Thiohalobacter thiocyanaticus: one gene and its partner. The protein of the gene in region 1 interacts with the protein of each later gene in a pairwise test. Links are inferred from orthologs where the notes say so. Each region holds a gene or a part of one and is shown in the gene's direction. Other genes may lie near its edges.

The links.
Region 2: the proteins of CFK21_RS05265 (region 1) and clpA interact in binary tests that used the Escherichia coli proteins (3 or more experiments, as listed by UniProt). The link is inferred for Thiohalobacter thiocyanaticus from one-to-one orthologs.

Annotation. Positions count from the first base shown.
Region 1 is NZ_AP018052.1:1,115,025-1,123,342, reverse strand. What follows is about bases 5,031-8,318. They hold CFK21_RS05265 (ATP-binding protein), read left to right. Parts: upstream 5,031-5,430; coding sequence 5,431-8,118; downstream 8,119-8,318. Other genes in these bases: acpS (holo-ACP synthase), read right to left, coding at 8,204-8,318; CFK21_RS05270 (ABC transporter substrate-binding protein), read left to right, coding at 5,031-5,434. In the rest of the region: CFK21_RS05285 (hypothetical protein), read right to left, coding at 1-1,389; cysteine synthase CysM, read right to left, coding at 1,443-2,333; CFK21_RS05275 (TonB-dependent receptor plug domain-containing protein), read left to right, coding at 2,450-4,498; more of CFK21_RS05270, read left to right, coding at 4,520-5,030. UniProt on the Escherichia coli protein: Member of the two-component regulatory system UvrY/BarA involved in the regulation of carbon metabolism via the CsrA/CsrB regulatory system. Phosphorylates UvrY, probably via a four-step phosphorelay.
Region 2 is NZ_AP018052.1:2,077,668-2,083,330, reverse strand. What follows is about bases 91-3,098. They hold clpA (ATP-dependent Clp protease ATP-binding subunit ClpA), read left to right. Parts: upstream 91-469; coding sequence 470-2,728; downstream 2,729-3,098. Other genes in these bases: infA (translation initiation factor IF-1), read right to left, coding at 2,827-3,045; clpS (ATP-dependent Clp protease adapter ClpS), read left to right, coding at 123-446. Also shown: CFK21_RS09660 (arginyltransferase), read right to left, coding at 3,242-3,955; aat (leucyl/phenylalanyl-tRNA--protein transferase), read right to left, coding at 4,000-4,728; CFK21_RS09650 (GNAT family N-acetyltransferase), read right to left, coding at 4,736-5,663. UniProt on the Escherichia coli protein: ATP-dependent specificity component of the ClpAP protease. It directs the protease to specific substrates. It has unfoldase activity. The primary function of the ClpA-ClpP complex appears to be the degradation of unfolded or abnormal proteins.

The DNA of each region.
Region 1 (8,318 bases):
CTGCATCGGCGGCCACTCCAGGGCGGTGGTGAGCCGCTGCATCGACACCGGCGTGAGAATGGCATCGATCTGCCAGCGCATGGCTCCGCTTCCCGGATCGGAGAGTTCCCATTCCTCGATCAGCAGCCGGCCGTCCAGCACCTCCACCTCGGCCGGTTCCAGCAGCCGGTACTGGCTGCCCTGGCTCTGCAGCCGGAACCCGGCCGCCCCCAGTTCGAGTCGATACAGGCTGCCGCCCTCCCAGCCGATGCGCAGGGTGCGCGGCCTGTCGTCCCGGCCCCAGGCCAGGTTGCCGGCCAGGCCTTCCAGGCTCAGGCGCTGGGCGGGATCCTCCAGCGCCACTGCATTGAGCACGACGTCGACGCTCTCCAGCCGGTCATCGCGCAGACTCAGGCTGCCGCTGATCCGACCGCGGGCAGCGAGATCCGAGAAGGCGGTGCCGGCCAGCCAGGGAGCGGCATAGGTCGGGAAGAACCCGGCCAGTTCGAGCCGCTGGATATCGACCCGCGCCTGCTGCAGCAGGGCGTCGGCAGCCGGGCTCAACTCGGCTTCCAGCGTCGCGACCAGCAGGTCGGGCTGCAGCAGTTCGACCCCGGACACCCGCACCCGGCCCGCGTCAGGGATCAGGTGATACTGTCCCGATGCCTGCAGCGGCTGCACGGCGAAGTCGGTGTAGACGGGATCCAGATACAGGCCGCCCTGATCCAGGGCGAGATCGAAGCTGCCTTCATAGTCGTTGCCCGTGCGCTGTGCGCTCAGGGACAACTCGCCGGCAAGGGCCTCACCCGCCGCCAGCCCGCTGGCATTGGAGAAGGCAACCTGGCCGACCTGCAGATCCAGAACGAGACGCTGCAGCAACGCGGCCGCGCCTGCGGCCTCGGCCTGCAGATCCAGCCGGCCTGCGCCGAAGCGGTAGCCTTCCGGCAGCCAGGGGGCAGCGAGTGCGGCCAGCGTCTGCGCCGCCAGGTGCTGGCCCTCCACCCGGGCCCGCCAGCGCCCGGCCGTGTACTCCAATTCGAGCCGCACCCGCCCGCCGGCATAGGCGACCGGTCCCAGCTTCAGGGTGAGGCTGTCCCGGTCCGGCGCATGATCGAGCGTGAAGGGTCCCTGCAGAGGCTGGCCACGCCAGTCGGCAAGGGCAAAGCGGCCTTTGCCGCAACGCAGCCGCACCGCCTCCTCCAGCGCCAGCTCGTCACACTGCAGCCGCAGCCCCTGCAGGCGCTCCCCGCTGGGAATGTGTTCCAGCCGTTCGATCTCGATCCGGCCGGCCAGGCGGCCGGAAGGCAGGAATTCGATTTCCGTGCTCAGACCGGTGATTACCAGGCCCCGGCCTTCCAACCCGGGCAGATGCAGTTGCAGCTGCTCGATGGCAACGACGCACAGGGGCATCAGCAGCAATACAAGGAAATACCAACGGCGCTGGCGCAGGAGCGGGCGCACCGTCAGGCGGGGAAGACTCCGGTGGAGAGATAGCGGTCGCCGCGGTCGCAGATGATGCTCACGATCACGGCGTTTTCGACCTGGCGCGACAGTTCCAGCGCCGCCGCCACCGCACCGCCCGAGGAGATGCCGCAGAAGATGCCCTCGCGCGCGGCCAGGGCCCGGGTGGTCTCCTCCGCGCTCGCCTGCTCGATATCGATGATGCGATCGACCCGTGCCGGATCATAGATGCGCGGCAGATACTCCGGTGGCCAGCGGCGGATTCCCGGGATGGAGGAACCCTCGGTCGGCTGCACCCCGACGATCTCCACCCCCGGACTCTGCTCCTTGAGATAGCGCCCGGTACCCATGATGGTGCCGGTCGTGCCCATGGCACTGACGAAGTGCGTGATCTCCCCGCCGGTGTCGCGCCAGATCTCGGGACCGGTGCTTTCGTAATGGGCGTCAGGGTTGTCCGGGTTGGCGAACTGGTCCAGCACCCGACCGCGGCCCTCGGCCTGCATCTGCTGCGCCAGATCGCGCGCGCCTTCCATGCCCTCGTCGCGGCTGACCAGCACGATCTCGGCGCCGTAGGCCTTCATTACGGCGCGGCGTTCCAGGCTCATGTTCTCGGGCATGATCAGAACCAGGCGATAGCCCTTGATGGCGGCGGTCATGGCCAGCGCAATGCCGGTGTTGCCGCTGGTGGCCTCGATCAGGGTATCGCCCGGACGGATGTCGCCGCGCTGTTCGGCGTGGCGGATCATGGCCAGCGCGGGACGGTCCTTGACCGAACCGGCGGGGTTGTTGCCTTCGAGTTTGACCAGGACGGTATTGGTGGATTCACCGACCAGGCGCTGCAACCGCACCAGTGGCGTGTTGCCGACAAAGGCCTCGAGCGTGGGGTAGTCCATGTGCAATCCGGTTTCGATGTGGACAGTCGCATGACGGATTTTGACCCCTGACACAAATAACTGCAACATAACGTGGACAGGCCGGATCCAGATAAGAACAACACGGGAGTCAGAAGATGTACAAGGCCTTTTTGCGCGGCGTTTTGCTGCACGCCTCAGCCTGCGCCATCCCCTCCGTTGCCACGGCCGAGACCGCCGACGAATACTACCAGTCCGGTTTTCCTGTGGTGCTGTCGGCCACCCGTCTGGCCCACCCCCAGTACGAAGCGCCGGTGGCCATGACCGTCATCGATCGGGCCATGATCGAAGCCAGCGGCGCAGTGGACATTCCCGATCTGCTGCGTCTGGTCCCCGGCTTCCAGGTCGCGCGCGCCTCCGGCCACACCATCACCGCCACCTATCACGGCCTGTCCGACCAGCACGCCCGACGCATGCAGGTACGCATCGACGGCCGTCCGGTCTACAGTCCGTCGATCGGCGGCGTGCGCTGGACCGATCTGCCGGTGGCCATCGAGGACATCGAACGCATCGAGGTGGTGCGCGGTCCCAATGCCGCCGCCCTCGGTTCCAACTCCTACCTCGGCGCCATCAACATCACCACCCTGCATGCCAGCCAGACACCGCGGTTCAGTGCGAAGGCCCAGACCGGAAACAAGGGCTTTCGCCGCGGCTTTGCCCGCTACAGCCACAGCCGGGACGCACTGGACTATCGCCTGAGCCTGGCCCGCCGGCTCGACGACGGCTTTCAGGAATTCGTCGATCAGGACTCGGGCGCGCGCCTGCAGCGTCACGACAGCATGCGCACCAGCATGGTGAATTTTCGCGCCGACCACGTCGCCGCCAACAACGATGCCTGGGAACTCCAGTTCGGCTATGCCCGGGGGCCGCGCGGGGAAGGCATGAGCGTTCACCACGACCCCGACCGCACCCGCGAACTCACCAGTCACTACCAGCAGCTGCGCTGGCACCGCAGCGAATCGCCCGACGACAGCTGGACCCTGCTGGCCTATCACAATTACATGGATCACAACGAGATCACAGTCACGCCGCTGTCCAGCCTGTTCGGTGTGCCGCCGGCCCAGGTCATTGCCCTGTTCGGCCGCGACGATCCCATTGCGGTGGATTTCTCGGTCCTGGAGCAGCGTTTCGGGATCGAGCTGCAGCGCAGCCTGCGGCTGCACGCACGGCTGCGCAGCACCTGGGGAGTGGGGTTGCGCGAGGACCGGGTCAAGGGACGGGTGCTGTTCAACCGCGATCACCGGATCGAATCCTCGCTGCAGCGCCTGTTCGGAAACCTGGAATGGCGGTTGCGCGACGACCTGGTCGCCAACCTCGGCTTCACCCTGGAACATACCGAGTTCGCCGGCACCCTGTTCTCGCCGCGACTGGCGGTCAACTACCAGTTCCGCCCCCGCCACGGGATGCACCTGAGCCTGTCGCGCGCCCTGCGCCACCCCAGCATCCTGGAGACGCATGCCGATCTGGCCGTGCGCCTGAGCGACGGCACCCTGATCGATCAGATCATGCTGGGCAACACCCGCGTCGATCCGGAGCGTCTGCACGCCTATGAGATCGGCTACCTGGGACAGTTTCCCGAACTGCACACCACGGTCGACCTCAAGCTGTTCCACAAGGATATCGACGACCGCATCACCGCGGTCAAGGACAAGGCCTTCCCTGAACCCCTGCCCAGCCCCTCGGCCAACCTGTTCACCAACAGCGGCCGCATGAGCATCAACGGCGCGGAAGTCTCCATCACCTGGCGGCCGGCCTACCGCACCCTGGTGGGCATCAATCACAACTACACCCGGGGCAAGGGCCAGGCGCTGAACCTGATCAACGGCCCCGGAGTGGAGTACGAGGATCTCGGCGAGGACATCCCGACCCACACCAGCAGCATCTTTGCCATGCACCGGCTGTCCGGGGACTGGGACCTGAGCCTGCTATACTACCGGGTCAGGGCGATGAAGTGGCTGGGCGACGGCGACCGCGTCCCCGGCTACGACCGGCTCGATACCCGAATCAAAAAGGGCTTCCGTATCAACGGTCAGCGCGCTCATGTGGCGCTTACCTGGCAGAACCTGCTGGACGAATACATCGATTTTCGTCAGGAAAACACCTTCGATACCCGCGTCTATTTCGAGGTCGGTCTGTCTCTGAACTAGGGCGACCATAACAGCCACAACATGCGCCTGATCCTGCCCATCCTGCTGCTGGCCGTATCGCTGTGCCAGGACGCATCCGCAACCGCGGACAGAGTCATGCTGTTGAGCAGCCTGTTGGAATCACATCATACCCGCTTCCGCGACGTCCTGGCCCGGGCGCTGGCGCCCGTTGAACTGGATGAATACCGGCTGCCAGCGTCCGGCACCCGCTCCCCGCCGGCGCCAGACAAGGCGACGCTGATCATCGCCGCCGGTGCCCGGGCCTGTGAACTGGGACTCGCCCAGGCACAGCGCCCGGTCCTGTGCAGCTTCATCACCGAGGCCGCCTATCGACGCCTCAGCGACCAGGCGCGCGCACCGCGTCACAGTGCCCTGTTCCTGGACCAGCCTCTGGCGCGGCAGTTGAATCTGGCCCGACTGCTGCTGCCACCCGACGGCGAACTGGTTGTACTCGTATCGCACCCCCACAGCGCTGGCGAAGCCCTGCGGGCGACCGCCGCCAGGCGCGGGATCGACCTGACCCTGCTGCAACTGGCGCCGAACCAGAACCCGGCCAGCCGCATCCAGCAGGGCATGGACCGCCACCAGATGCTGCTGGCCCTGCCCGACCCGACAGTCTACAACCGCCATACCATTCACGGCATACTTCTTACCACCTATCGCAAGGGCATCGCCGTGATCGGATTTTCAGACTCCTTCGTCAAGGCCGGCGCCATCGCTGCCGTGCACAGTACGCCCGAGGACATGGCGCGTGCGAGTGCCGACATTGCCAGCGCGTTTCTGGCCGGCGCGGAAACCGGCCTGCCCGCACCCGCACACCCTTCCCGGTTCACCGTCACGCTCAATTACAGGGTGGCCCAGACACTGAGCCTGGTTCTGCCGCCGGAGGCGCGGCTGCACGATCAGCTTCGCGACATGGAGGCGGGAACCCGATGACACTGCACAGCATCCAGTCCCGCATCCTGATCAATGCGATCATTCCAGCCGCGCTGCTGGCCCTGATACTGGGGTACTACTTCATCGACAGCCGGATCACCCAGGCCCGGCACACCCTCATCGAGAGCGGCAACGCCATCGCCCGTTATCTCTCCTCCGGGGCCGAATACAGTATCTATACCGGCAATCACGAGGTCCTCGAGCAGCTGGCCCGGCGGGCGCTGTCCGACCCCAAGGTGGTACACGTCGCGGTCAGGGACCGCCATGGCGAAATCCTGTTCGAACAACGGGAACCCGGCAGTGAACAACTGCCCCGGGACAAACTGATCAGTCTCGAGCATGCCATTGAACCGCCGAATATCCCGATACATGACTACCCCGAGGCCGGCACCCGGACCGAGGCCGTGGCGCCCATGGGTCGGATATTCATCGATCTGTCCATGCAGTCCGTACTCAGCGCGGAAAGCGAAATCCTGATCAACGGCCTGATCTTCACCCTGCTGATCCTGGGCGCGGCCAGCCTGCTGGCCGCGCATCTGAGTCGCGCCATTTCCCACCCCATCACCCATCTTACCGCCACCGTCCAGGAACTCGGCCGCGGCAACCTCTCCGTGCGTGCACGCACCGTCGGTACCGGGGAACTGAGATCGCTGCAGGAAGGCATCAACGCCATGGCCGGGACGCTGGAAGACACCCAGAAGGACCTGGAACGTCAGATTCAGTCCGCCACCCACGAACTGCGCACTACGCTGCAGCGGCTGGAGCGGCAGAATGTGGAACTGGAACAGGCACGGCAGGCAGCGCTGCAGGCCGTGCGCGACAAGTCCGAGTTTCTCGCCAACATGAGCCACGAGATCCGCACCCCGCTCAACGGCATGCTGGGCTTCATCGACCTGCTGCTGCACACGCCGCTGTCGGCCGAGCAGCGCGAGTACGTCACCACGGTACGCAAGTCGGCCACCAACCTGCTGGTGATCGTCAACGACATTCTGGATTTCTCCAAGATCGAATCCGGCAATCTGCAGATCGAGCACAGTCCCTTCGATCTGCGCGAGGCGCTGGAGGATTCCATGGACCTGATGGCCCCGCTGGCCCACGCCAAGGGACTGGAATGCGTATTGCTGGTCTATGCCGACGTGCCGCTGCATCTGTACGGGGATTCCACCCGCATCCGCCAGGTGCTGCTCAACCTCATCGGCAACGCCATCAAGTTCACCCGTCAGGGCAGCGTGGTGGTGCGGGTCATGCTGGATGAACCGCTGACCGCCGACAGCGAACAGGCCGGCATCCGGGTCCAGGTCAGCGACACCGGCGAGGGCCTGTCACCCGAACAGCAGGGGCGGTTGTTCACCGCCTTCTTCCAGTCCGACAGTTCGCCCACCCGACGTCACGGCGGCACCGGCCTGGGCCTGTTCATCTCCAAGCGGCTGGTGGAACTGATGGGCGGCAGTATCGGCGTCAACAGCCTGCCGGGACACGGCTCCACCTTCTGGTTCCGGCTCACCCTCAGTACCCAGGGCGAGGTCCCGAGCACCGAGCCGGCGCTGCCACCGGCCAGCGGTACCGTGCTGGTCTGCGACCCGTTCCCCCTGGCCCGGCTGGCCCTGTGCCATCCGCTGGAATCCTGGGGCCTGCAGGTCATCGAGGCCGATGACCCCGACGGTCTGCTCCGACTGCTGGACAGCACGGATACGCCGCGTCCCGACTTCATCGCCCTGGGCCTGCCGCCGACCCGGGAAAGCCAGGCGGAAATCGAGCGCCTGCTTGCACTGCTCAGGCCCTACGCCATCCCGGTGCTGCTGCTGCTCAATACCATCGAGAAGGAACGGCTGCAGCGTGCCCTGACACTGGGTGCAGCCCAATGCCTGGCCAAACCTGCCCGGCGCGATTCACTGCGTCTGGCAGTTTGGAAACTCATGGGCTGGCCCGAAACCCGCCACAGTGCACTCACGGACAGGCGCAAGCAGCCACGGCCCCAGCCGCCCCGGTTGGAGGGCGGCCGGGTCCTGATCGCCGATGACAACGAAATCAATCGCCGACTGACCGAACTGCAGTTGCAGGCGCTCGGCATCCGGGTCGACCAGGCGGCCGATGGCATCCAGGCGTTGGAACTGGCCCGGCAGCACAGCTACGATCTGATCATTCTCGATGTGCATATGCCCAGGCTGACCGGTGGCGATACCGCCCGCAAGATCCGCGCGACCCCCGACAACCCCAACCGTTCCACACCGATCATTGCTCTGACCGCCGACGCCCTGATCCATCTGGAAGCCGATGCGGATATCAGCGCGCTGGTCCAGGAAGTCCTGATCAAGCCGGTCACCGAGTACCGTATCTGGGAAAGTGTGCGGCGCTGGACCCGCGCCACACCTGCCGCGCCCGAGCCCGGCGCAGAGGAACGTGTCGCCGCGGTCAAACGGGAACTGGTGGAGCGTTTTCGCGGTGAAGCCGGACAGTGGCAAACGGCCCTGCAGCACGCCTTCGATGCGCATGACTGGCAGAACCTGCGGGAACAGGCGCACAAGCTCAAGGGCTCGGCGGTATATTGCGGCCTGCAGGCGCTGGCTGCGGCAGGGGAAGGCCTGCAGTCAGCCTGTGAGGCCGACGATGCACCGGCGATCGAAGCGGCACTGGCGCAGTGCCAGCAGGAACTGGAGCAGTTCGGGAACCGGGAGCCAACGTAGGATGGGTGGAGCACAGCGCAACCCATCGCCGTCCGGCGGCCGGGTGATGGAGTACGGCGCTGTGCGCCTTCACCCATCCTGTCTGCTATTTCCCGTCCGCCAGCAAAATCACATAGGCGATGGCATAATCGCGCTCGTCGGCGATGGAGACATGGCTGGCCGTCACGGCATTGGTACGAGCCAGCGCCTGGGCCGCGCCC
Region 2 (5,663 bases), 970 kb from region 1 along the record:
GACGCCGGGCGAAAAGTGAATTCAATCACTTATCAAAGGGTTTAAATCCGCCTCACGATCCCTATATATTGATGACTGTAGCGCCGCGACAGGACGGAATGATTTCGCGTAAGATCACTGCCATGAGCCAGGAACCCAAGCAACCGAACCAGGATGACGGGCTCGCTGTCCAGGAGGACAAGCCCAAGCTAAAGAAGCCGCCGCTGTACAAGGTCGTACTGCTGAACGACGATTACACTCCCATGGAGTTCGTGGTCGAAGTACTGGAAACCTTCTTTTCCATGTCGCGCGAGAAGGCCACCCAGATCATGCTGCACGTGCATACGCGTGGAAAGGGCATCTGCGGGGTCTACACCCATGAAATTGCCGAGACCAAGGTATACCAGGTCAACGATTTTTCGCGGCAACATCAACACCCGCTCCTGTGTACTCTGGAGGAGGCCTGAGGCGGTTACAGAGGTACGATTCTATGCTGAGCAAGGAACTGGAATTCACCCTCAACCTGGCCTTCAAGGAGGCCCGGGAAAAACGGCATGAATTCATGACGGTCGAGCACCTGCTGCTCGCCTTGCTGGACAACCCCGCCGCCGCCGAGGTCCTGCGCGCCTGCGCCGCCGATACCGGGAAGCTCAAGCAGGAACTGGAAGCCTTCATCGAGGAGACCACCCCGCGGCTGCCCGAGCACGACAACCGCGAGACCCAGCCCACCCTCGGGTTTCAGCGGGTGCTGCAACGTGCGGTGTTCCACGTGCAGTCCTCGGGCAACAAGGAAGTCACCGGCGCCAATGTGCTGGTGGCCATTTTCAGCGAGCAGGAATCCCAGGCGGTCTACTTCCTCAACAAGCAGGACGTCACCCGGCTGGACGTGGTCAACTACATCTCTCATGGCATCTCCAAGGTCGGCGACCAGGAGGAACTGGGCGGCCAGGCCGGCGAGGAGGCCGAGGCAGCCGGCGAGGCGGGCGGCAAGAGCAACCCGCTGGAGACCTTTGCCACCAATCTCAACGAACTTGCCCGCCAGGGCAAGATCGATCCGCTCATCGGTCGCGCCGAAGAGATCGAGCGCACCGTGCAGATCCTGTGCCGACGGCGCAAGAACAACCCGCTCTACGTGGGCGAGGCCGGCGTGGGCAAGACCGCTCTGGCCGAAGGTCTGGCGCGCATGATCGTCGATGGCCAGGTGCCCGAGGTGCTCAAGGACAGTGTTATCTACGCGCTGGATCTGGGGGCGCTGGTGGCCGGCACCAAGTATCGCGGTGATTTCGAAAAGCGCCTCAAGGCGGTACTGGCCCAGTTGCGCAAGGAACCGGGTGCGGTGCTGTTCATCGACGAGATCCACACCATCATCGGGGCGGGTGCCGCCTCCGGCGGGGTGATGGATGCCTCCAACCTGATCAAGCCGATGCTGGCCAACGGCGAGCTCAAGTGCATCGGCTCGACCACCTACCAGGAATACCGCGGTATCTTCGAGAAGGACCGCGCCCTGGCCCGCAGGTTCCAGAAGATCGACGTACGCGAGCCCACGGTCAACGAGACGGTGCAGATACTCAAGGGCCTGAAGCCGGTGTTCGAGCAGCACCACGAGGTGAAGTACTCCTCCAAGGCGCTGCATGCGGCTGCCGAGTTGTCCGACCGCTACATCACCGACCGCCACCTGCCGGACAAGGCCATCGATATCATCGACGAGGCCGGCGCCAATCAGCGCCTGCAGCCGCCGTCCAGGCGCAAGAAGACCATCGGCGTGAACGATATCGAAATGATCGTCTCGAAGATCGCACGGATTCCGCCGAAGAGTGTGTCCACCACTGACAAGGACAAGCTCCGCAACCTGGCGCGCGATCTCAAACTGGTCATCTTCGGCCAGGACGAGGCTGTGGAATCACTCGCGGCCTCGATCAAGATGGCGCGTTCCGGTCTGCGTGACGAGCGCAAGCCGGTCGGTTCCTATCTGTTTGCCGGTCCTACCGGAGTGGGCAAGACCGAGGTTACCCGACAGCTGGCGCTGCACCTGGGGATCGAACTGATTCGTTTCGATATGTCCGAATACATGGAACGCCACACGGTCTCGCGGCTGATCGGCGCGCCGCCGGGCTATGTCGGTTTCGACCAGGGCGGTCTGCTGACCGATGAGGTACTCAAACACCCACATTCGGTGGTGCTGCTCGACGAGATCGAAAAGGCCCATCCGGAAGTGTTCAATCTGCTGCTGCAGGTGATGGACCACGGCACGCTCACCGACAACAACGGCCGCAAGGTGGATTTCCGCAACGTGATCATCGTTATGACCACCAATGCGGGGGCGCAGGATATGGACCGGCGTTCGATCGGCTTTACCCGGCAGGATCACACCACCGACGGCATGGAGGCGATAAAGCGCCTGTTCACTCCGGAGTTCCGCAATCGTCTGGACGGGATCATCCAGTTCAAGTCACTGGATCCCACCATGGTCGCGCAGGTGGTCAACAAGTTCATCTTCGAACTGGAAGCGCAGCTGCAGGACAAGGGCGTGTCCCTGCACGTTGATGACGAGGCGCGGCTGTGGCTGGCCGAGAAGGGCTACGATCCGAAGATGGGCGCCCGCCCGATGGCGCGGGTGGTGCAGGAGTACATCAAGAAGCCGCTGGCCGAGGAGCTGCTGTTCGGTCGCCTGGTCAAGGGCGGCGAGGTGCATGTACACCTCAGGGACGGCGAACTCGAGATCGAGATTCCGGAGGAAGAGGAAGCCTGATCCCCGCCGGCCGCACAACATCACCGCCCGACCGTCCCGGTTGGGCGGTTTTTTTTATGGGCTGGGGCAAACTCGGATTGATGCAGGAGAGGGCGGGATCAGCGGGAACGGTAGACGATGCGGCCCTTGCTCAGATCGTAGGGGGTCAGCTGCACCGTGACCTTGTCGCCGGTCAGGATACGGATGTAGTGCTTGCGCATCTTGCCCGAGATGTGGGCAGTGACGACGTGGCCGTTCTCGAGTTCGACGCGGAACATGGTGTTGGGCAGGGTCTCCAGCACCCGGCCTTCCATTTCAATGTGGTCTTCTTTGGCCATAAACCTTCAATTCAGTGACTTGGCGAATGGCGCATTATAGCGGCTCAGCGTGCCACGTAAAACACAAATAGCCACGGAAAACACGGAAAGCACGGACGAAATAATTGTAAAAGCCGTATTCCCATTGCCGTGGCGCGGTGCGATCGGCAATGCTGAATGGTTTTTGTCCGTGTTTTCCGTGTATTCCGTGGCGCTCTCAAGGCTCGTCAGGTAACTCCCGCCAGCGGTCGCCCTGGTAGCCCTGAAGTGGGCGGAAGCGGCGTTTGTAAGCCATTTTGGGAGAATTTTCAATCCAGTAGCCCAGATACACCCAGTCCAGATGCAGGCGTCTGGCCAGATCGATCTGCTGCAAGATGGCGTAGTTGCCCAGACCGCGGGACTCGGCGCCGGGTTCGAAGAAGGTATAGACCGCCGACAGACCGTCATCGACCAGATCGGTGCAGGCTACGGCCATCAGCTGCTCATCCAGCCGCAGTTCGAGAAACAGGGTCTGGCTCCAGCGGCTGAGCAGAAACTGGCGAAACTGGGTCGGGGAGGTTTTATCCATTCCGCCGCCGGGATGGCGGGCAGCCAGGTAACGCTGATAGAGCTCGAAATATTCCGGGGCATAGTGCCCCTTCAGCCAGTGCCCTACCAGATCCTGATTGCGTTTGCGGCAGCGCCGGTCGCGCCGTGAGGGCGTGAAGCGGGCCACCGGGATGCGCACCGAGATACAGGCCTGGCAGCCGGGACAGGCCGGTCGGTAGATGTGCTCGCCGCTGCGGCGGAAGCCGTGTCGGATGAGGTGGCTGTAGATGGGATTGTCCGCGGTCCCCGGCTCGACGAAGATACTGACCGCCTCCCGATCCGGCAGATAGCTGCATTGCTGCGGCGGGGTGACATAGAGTTGGATGTCGGTGGGACGGTTCATGCGGGGCTGTGCTGCAATGCGGTCATGGTGACCCTGCCTGCAGGTTAGGCAACCCCCTCAGGGCTGTCAAACCGCCAGGGTCCGCGCCGGTGCGGGTACTGCAGGGCCGCCTCGAGCCGCTGGATGAAGTCGCGCCGGGGGATATCGACCGCGCCAAGGCTGGCAAGGTGGCGGGTATGGACCTGACAGTCGATCAGGGCAAAGTCCCAGGCCGCGAGTTGGCGCACCAGATGCACGAAGGCAACCTTGGAGGCGTCGCTGGTGCGGCTGAACATGGACTCGCCGAAAAAGACCCGGCCCAGGGCCACGCCGTACAGCCCACCGACCAGCTGGCCGTCCTGCCAGGTCTCTACCGAGTGGGCCAGACCCATCCCGTGCAGACGCTCGTAGGCCTGGCGGATCTCGGTGGTGATCCAGGTGCCGGGCTCGTCCCGGCGCGGCTCGGCACAGCCGCGGATCACGCCCGCGAAATCCGTGTCCAGACTGACCTCGAAACGCCGCTGCCGCAAGGTCTTGGCCAGGCTGCGCGAAACCTTGAGCTGTTCCGGAAACAGGACCGTGCGCGGGTCCGGCGACCACCAGAGGATGGGTTGTCCCTCGCTGTACCAGGGGAAGATGCCATGGCGGTAGGCGTTGAGCAGGCGCTCGGGTTCCAGGCCGCCGCCCACGGCCAGCAGTCCGTCCGGCTCGCGCAGCGCCAGTTCCACCGGGGGAAAGGGGGCGCGCGGGTTGGCCGGGTTGAGCCAGTAGGGGGCGGATTGACGCCGGGTCATCGCAGTTTCAGTCGATGCGACGCACGTGACGGGCGGCCGGCGGCAGCCGGTCGGCCTTGTAGGGCAGGTGTTCCGCGTTGAGGGTGTGGATGTAGTCGCGCATGGCCCGCTGCTCCCGTGACAGGAAATCCGCGATCGCCTCCCGCAGCCGGGGCTGGGCGATCCAGTGCGCCGACCAGGTCGGCGTGGGCAGAAATCCCCGGCTGACCTTGTGTTCGCCCTGGGCACCGGGTTCGAACAGGCTCAGGCCCTCCCGGATGCAGTAGTCGATGCCCTGATAGTAGCAGGTCTCGAAGTGAAGGCTATGGTAGTCGGCCTCGCAGCCCCAGTGCCGGCCGTACAACGCGCCCTGGCTGCGAAAGCACAGGGCCCCGGCCACCGGCCGACCGTCGATGCCGGCAAAGATCAGCACCACCTGCTCGCCCATGGCGGCGCCGAGTTCGCGGAAGAAGGGCAGATTCAGGGTGGCCGTGCCCCACTTTTTATCGAAAGTGGATTGATAGAAGCGATGCAGGGTCCGCCAGTCGCTCTCATCGGCCTCATGGCCATGGACGATGCGGTGCTCGATGCCCGCCTCGATGACCCGCCGCCGTTCGCGCTTGAGTTTCTTGCGCTTGTGGGCGCTGAAGCTGTCGAGAAAATCGTCGAAGTCGCGGTAGCCCGGCTGGGTCCAGTGGTACTGGCAGCCCATTCGCAGCAGAAAACCGGCATCCTCCAGGCTGTCGGTGTCGCTCGCATCGGGAAACAGCCAGTGCAGCGACGACAGGCCCTGCTCGCGGGCCAGTACCCCGGCGGCTTCGATCAGCCCGCGGCGCACCGGTTCGGGATCGGACAGCGTCGGATCGATCAGCAGCCGCCGCCCGGTGACGGGGGTATAGGGTACGGCCGCCACCGCCTTGGGGTACCAGGGCATGCCGGCACGCTCGCTGGCGTCG